2 regions of the Virgibacillus proomii genome follow, and region 2 is predicted to be linked to the other one. Evidence: predicted binding sites of a transcription regulator. Region 2 holds the regulator's gene; the other holds the start of a gene.
What was found. The regulator LexA, encoded in region 2, represses DNA repair genes until DNA is damaged. The targets are predictions, from matches to a motif close to CGAACATATGTTCG.
Positions count from the first base shown of each region.

Region 1: the regulator LexA is predicted to act here: its motif matches at 1,587-1,600, upstream of BN1066_RS08950 (ImmA/IrrE family metallo-endopeptidase).

Region 1 covers NZ_FUFN01000010.1:192,111-195,537, reverse strand. The annotation lists gene BN1066_RS08965 (helix-turn-helix transcriptional regulator) at 294-710, opposite strand; gene BN1066_RS08960 (hypothetical protein) at 658-861, opposite strand; gene BN1066_RS08955 (helix-turn-helix domain-containing protein) at 1,029-1,376, shown strand; gene BN1066_RS08950 (ImmA/IrrE family metallo-endopeptidase) at 1,616-2,077, shown strand; gene metE (5-methyltetrahydropteroyltriglutamate--homocysteine S-methyltransferase) at 2,321-3,427, opposite strand, start outside.
Region 2 covers NZ_FUFN01000010.1:1,918,319-1,921,745, reverse strand. The annotation lists gene BN1066_RS16350 (DUF896 domain-containing protein) at 1-236, opposite strand, end outside; gene BN1066_RS16345 (YneB family resolvase-like protein) at 607-1,245, opposite strand; gene lexA (transcriptional repressor LexA) at 1,529-2,152, shown strand; gene BN1066_RS16335 (manganese catalase) at 2,236-3,096, opposite strand; gene iolG (inositol 2-dehydrogenase) at 3,402-3,427, opposite strand, start outside.

The DNA.
Region 1 (3,427 bases), 1.7 Mb from region 2:
CACCTTACATGCGGGATAAACCATAAAATTTTATACTTTCCTATAGTACAAAAAGAATATCCATCTTGTACAAAACGGATATTGTCTCCCTCCATAATAAAAAAGCCTCAAATACCATTCTGGTGAATTTAAGACTTTGCTCTTTGACTATTATGCTGTTTTTTAATAATTAGTTTAACGTCACTCTCGAACAAGACTTACTTCCATATTATTTTCTTAACAAGTAATCGTTGCTTAATCAATTAACAAATCTTGCTGGTTCTATTGTACAATTGGTTTGATTTCCCTGTCATCTACTGTGAAGACTGTGTAAACTGTAACATTTTGTCTATGATAGAATCTCTAATCGAATAAATATGCTTTCTTGATAACCCCATATGTTTACTGATAGCGCTTATCGTCATTCCATCTAACATACATTCTAACACCGCCTTTTCTCTCGGCTCATCAACAGCTGGCAAGCGCTCTTGAATAAATAGTACTTTTTTTTCCAACTTCATTAACCACGAACTTTTCTGCTCTCGTCTAATTACTTCCTTTACAACTGGATTACCGACTATCCCTTTTGCTTTAGGCAGTGTGGACTCAAGACCAGAAACAGCAACAACTCTTGTGCCGATATCTTCATTAAGTATATCCTGCTGTCTTTTTATTTCTCTAATCATCCAATGATAATCCTTTAACGTCCGTTCCATTTGTTGTTTGTTCACAAAACCCTGCCCCTTTCTTAAACAATTGCTCTGCATATTCACTACGAATAACTGGAGACAGTGCTCCTGTTCGTTTATCCTTTCTATAATCACTAACAACCCAATGAATGTCATTATTAATTCTTTTATTTATATCTTGTTTGTAAGCCATCATCATCTCCTCCAATCATTCCAAATTTTAACTATAGAACGTTTGTTCTTATATTACATTGCTAAAACAGAAATGTCAAATTGTGTCCTTGCTAATATAGAAATGCCTGTTTCTTTTTTAGCAATCATGTTATGATTTATTTGCTAGTATAGAAAGTGGTGTCTACATTGAAAATTGGAAAACGAATTGTTACATTAAGAGAAGCTAGGAACTGGACGCAACGTGAGCTCGCTAAACGCATGAACATAAATGTCAGTGTGATGAATCGAATTGAATCCGGAGATAGACCAATAAAAGATCATGAATTAGACAAACTAGCAACCGTACTAAATGTTACCACCGACTATTTACTAGGCAGATCCGATAATCCTAAGCTCACAGAAGAAGAAGCATTTACAGCATTTCGTAATGATCCTTCACTAGAAAGATGGTACAAAGAATTACCAAAGAGTAAAGAAGAAGATCTACGAAGATTAAAAAGAATATGGGAAGCTTTTAAAGAAGAAGAGAAATAAGAGGATGTTCAAAAAGTCTGGTAAGAATGACGCGGCGAATTTATAAGCAAAAAAGAGCTTTTCTTTTTCAAGGGGTAATAAAAAAATGCTTCGCCAGCGACACACCACCATTTTCGAAGGAGATTGCGATCCTAGCGACATCAGATTATTTATTTTTGAATACGCACTTATAGTGTATTTGATGTACACTATTTATTTTTCACAAATAAACGAACATATATTCCGTTTAGGGGGATCTAATGTTTCATTACACACGTACAGAGGACTATGTCAAACAATTACTATTAAAATTAAATATGAATCAGCCTTCTGATTTAACTATTGATAAAATCTCCAATGCATTACAGATTCCCGTTTATTATTGGGAATTTAGCAGTGAAACGGTTTATCGAAACGGGAAATGCCTTATTTTCTTACAAGCGACAAACAGTGAACAAGTACAATGGCAAGAATTCAGCCATGAAATTGCTCATTTTCTGTGGCATACTGGAAGGCAAGAATTCTTACCATCCACGTTTATTGAATTACAAGAATGGCAAGCTAATTATTTCAGCTACCACCTATGTATACCAACTTTTATGTTACAACGGATCAAAACGAAAATAACCCCAAAGTATGTGATGAATTTATTTAATGTTGAATACGAGTTTGCCTGTAAGCGTTTAGAAATGTATCGCAACAAATGGCTCGCTTCTATCTGAAACGAGCCTTACATAATAGACTTACTTTTCATTTGCAGTTTGTTAATAATCACTTTGGCCGTTTACCTCCCGCTCTACTTAGAGTACGCTTTTGAGCGAAGAGCCAACTGTCATGTACTAACCAATGCGTTAATGAAGAAAAAATTTAGTTCGTGTAGTAATTGACCAGCTGTACATATACTGCATAGAAAATTTTTCGTCGTCGTATCTACCCTATACGAAAATTTTATTCTAGCAACAAGATTACTTTTGAGAGGCCAACTGTTTATTTCGCACTTCTTTTGCAGCTTGCACCATAACTTTTAATGCGGCAATGGTTTCGTCTTCTCTTCGTGTTTTTAAACCACAATCTGGGTTAATCCAAAATTGGTTAGGTGCGATCGTTTGTAATGCACGATTAATATTTTGTTTAATTTCATCAACAGATGGAATACGTGGACTATGAATATCATAAACACCTAAGCCAATTTCTTTTTGATACGTATTATCTTCAAAGGTAGAGACCATTTCACCATGACTCCGTGACGTTTCAATTGAAATTACATCTGCATCAAGATCATCGATACAATCAAAAATATCTTCAAAATTGGAATAGCACATATGTGTATGAATTTGTGTATCGGCTTTAGCGGTTGCCGTTGCGAGGCGAAAGGCAAGTGACGATTCTGTTAAATATTCATCCCACTTTGTTCGATTAAGCGGCAACCCTTCACGTAAAGCTGGTTCATCTACCTGAATAATGTTAATTCCATTTTCTTCTAAAGCCTCCACTTCCTTTTGCAATGCTAGAGCAATTTGTTTCATAATTTCATAGCGTGGTGTTGTATCATGAACAAAAGACCAGTTTAAAATGGTTACCGGCCCCGTTAACATTCCCTTCACCGGACGTTTTGTTAATGACTGTGCATAAACGCTCTCCTTTACTGTTATCGGTTTATCCCAAGACACATCTCCAAAAATCAATGGCGGTTTGACACAACGTGAGCCATACGACTGCACCCAGCCAAACTCTGTCATAGTAAAACCATTCAATTTTTCCCCAAAGTATTCAACCATGTCATTTCGCTCAAATTCACCATGAACGAGAACGTCGATATCGAGTTTTTCCTGAATTTTGATCCAGCATTTAATTTGCTCCTTCACAAACTGTTCATACGCTTGATCCGTAATCTCGCCTTTTCTCCATTTGGTACGTGTTTTTCTCACTTCAGGCGTTTGCGGCAAACTGCCAATTGTCGTTGTCGGCAGTAACGGCAATTGTAAACGTTGCTTTTGCTTTTCAATCCGTTCTGCAAATGATACGGTTCGGTGTGTATCATCACTTGTTAAATTGGCTACTTTTTTTCTTAC
Region 2 (3,427 bases):
TAAAAACCATTATTATACTTTTTTTGCAGAGCTTTTACTTTTTCAGGTGTCACATCATTCCCCTCAGGGTCAACTACTTTCATTGATTTAAAGTGGTTCTTAAATGAGGCTCTGACACCTTGTAAATATTCATGTCTTAATTTTTTCTGCTCATTTTGTTCTTTAATTGTAAGACCATCTGTTTTTGCTTTTCGTGCTAACTGATTAATTCGCTCAATTTTTGCTTTTGAAAGCATTGATATTCCTCCCTACTAAATTAGCAATAGCATATGATACTATAATAGTCGTATATTTAAAGGTTTCTGCTAGTAGAGGATGTTCAAAAAACCTAACACATACGTTAGATTTAGATAGGAACCCGAGTACTCTGGGGTGAAGTATGTCTAGCTTTTACCTGAGACCAAGGTTTTTAATTGGCTTGTTTCTAGCACCTCAGGTGATACTGCGTTAATGGAGACTGTCCCTTGAACTTTGCAGGTCTATTTCTCCTCTTTTTGAACATGCACTAGCAAGATCTATTTACAATCATAATCAACAATAAAATAAAATGACAAGAACTAAAATTAAATTCTCATCCATCTATCTTACTGATAATATATGGGATATTCAAGTATTTTGGTATTCTTGATATCTTCGATGTACAGTTGCCTTTGATACTGGATAACCTAATCCAGTCAAAGTAGAGGCGATTTCCGCAAATGTTAAATTATTTTGTCTAAGCCGGATGACTTCTCCTATTGGAAAGTCCTTTCTTTCTCTTCCGGGAGCTTTATGTTGGTTGGAAAGATTTTTACTTGGATCGTATCCTGATTCAATTGCTCTTTTCATTCCACGTTTTATTTTGGCATTATGTATTTTTCGTTGATACTCCTCTACAATTCCAACAATTTGCAGTACCATGGAATCTGCCTCCGATAACTCTAATTTCCCATTATGATAGGAAGTATAGATTGGAATATTTAGTTTATGTAATTGATGAAACAGTGCGATTTTTGTATTTCCTCTCCCTAGTCTTGTTTCATCTTGAATAAGTAAACAATCTGCTTTTTTATCAGAAAATAAATCGAGCAGTTGAAAGATTCCTTCACGTTCAATGCTGTATCCACTCTCCTGCTCTTGAATGCATTCTACTATGGTAAATTGGTGATTCGCTGCTAACTCTATTAACTCCTGCTTTTGCCTTTCAAGTGATGTCTCTTGTGTTTGTTTATCTGTACTCACACGACAGTAGATAACTGCTCTCACTTTCTTAAACTCCTTTTTTACAAATTAACTAATCATAATAGAATAATATAAGAAACCTAATGTAAATGCAAAACCTACAAGATAAAATACATCTGTTTTCGTTAGTTTTTGAAACATGATAATGGCCTCCTTATTCTATAACAGAACTCTTGTTCGCGTGTTTAATCAAAGTATGTCACGAACGTATGATCTTGTCAAGTGTTTTTTCGAACGAATGTTTGCGTAACTTATTTTCTAATGGTAAACTAAGATTAATTAATTCTATGTGCGAGGTGATAGATACATGACTAAACTCTCCAAAAGACAGCAAATGATTTTAGATTATATTAAAGAAGAAGTTATGAATAAAGGTTATCCACCGTCTGTCCGTGAAATTGCGAAAGCAGTTGGCTTAGCGTCGAGTTCAACTGTTCACGGTCACTTAGCAAGGCTTGAAGATAAAGGCTATATCAGAAGAGATCCTACCAAGCCAAGAGCAATTGAAATACTAGATTTAGGTGAAGATGCTTCGATTCACAAGGAAGAAGCACGTTACGTTCCAGTAATTGGAAAAGTTACTGCTGGTTTACCTATTACTGCAGTGGAGAATATTGAAGAATTTTTGCCAATACCAGCAAATAGTTCGAGCCCTGATGATAATCTGTTTGTTTTAGTAATTGAAGGGGAAAGTATGATAGAAGCAGGTATTTTAGATGGCGATATGGTAATTGTGAAGCAACAAAACATTGCTGAAAATGGGGATATCGTCGTTGCCATGACCACGGAAAATGAAGCAACTGTTAAGCGTTTCTTTAAAGAAAAAGATCATTTTCGTCTACAACCTGAAAATTCGATGATGGATCCTTTAATCTATAAAGAAGTTACGATTTTAGGTAAAGTGATAGGCTTATATAGAAATATTCATTAAAAAACTGCCAAAAGGCAGTTTTTTTCTAGGTTAGCTTTCAAATACGAAAAGTAAAAATTTTTTCATTTAACGAAAGCTATGAATTATTTCATATTCGGATCAGGTGAGTCATCCGATGTTCTTAAAGCCCATAAAGGGGTATTATAAATATATTTTGGAGCCGGCTTTAGATGCGGTACTTCTCCAAAAGCAATTGGCTTGTCAATATAATTAAAGTTTCCATACCCGTCCATACTTCTGCCATGTGCCCACCTTCCTGTTGCACTTGCTTCTCCTTGGGAAAAATTGAAAAGTGTATAAGATACTTGCTGCTTTTCTAACTCCCGAGGAAATGTACTTGGTACTACAATGTTTTCCTTCTCTTCTAATTCACAAATCGCTGCGTACCATTGGTTTTGATGCATGGTATCTCTTGCCAATAACCACGAAAGCATATCTCTTACCCCGCGATCATTGGTCATCTCATATAATCGAGCTACTTGGAGGCGTCCTTGTGATTCAGCATTCAAGTTTGCCCTAAAATCAGCTAGTAAATTTCCACTGGCAATGATATAATCTGCTGTCCAGCGGTTTCCAACACTATCTCCTGGCATTGCTCCGAGTCCGGAAACGATCGCATGCTGTGGATTCGATCCACCAAGGATTGCAGCAATAATCGGGTCTTTAGCAGCGTCTTCCAATTCGACATCTGGCGCTCCATCTAATAATCTAGCTATCATTGTTGCAATCATTTCTACGTGTGCGATTTCTTCTGTACCTGTATCCATTAATAAATCCTTGTATTTTCCATTACCACGTATATTCCATCCTTGAAATAAATACTGCATCATTACTGAAATCTCGCCAAACTGTCCCCCGAGTATTTCCTGTAACTTTTTTGCATATACCGGATCTGGTCGCTCTGGTTTAGCATGATACTGTAATTCCTTCACATGATAAAACAAATAACTCACCTACTCTTTGTTTGTTGGTTACGTTACATTAACTAGCCTATGTAGGAAGTAGTTTGTCCTATGTTTCTTTTTATTAAGAGATACCTATTACATTGGTTTGTCCATATCCCAGTTCATTTAAAATTAATTATTGTAATTGTTTAATCCTGCCCTGCTTCAGCTACTTTATAGTAGATAATAATGATAAATGTTTCGTTAGTTTTTATAATAATTTTGAAATAACTTTTTTTGAACTGCATACTAGAGCTTGTTAGACAAATTTTATTATCTATCTATTGTAATGTCTAAACATGATGTTATGTATAAACCTCAAGTATTTCAG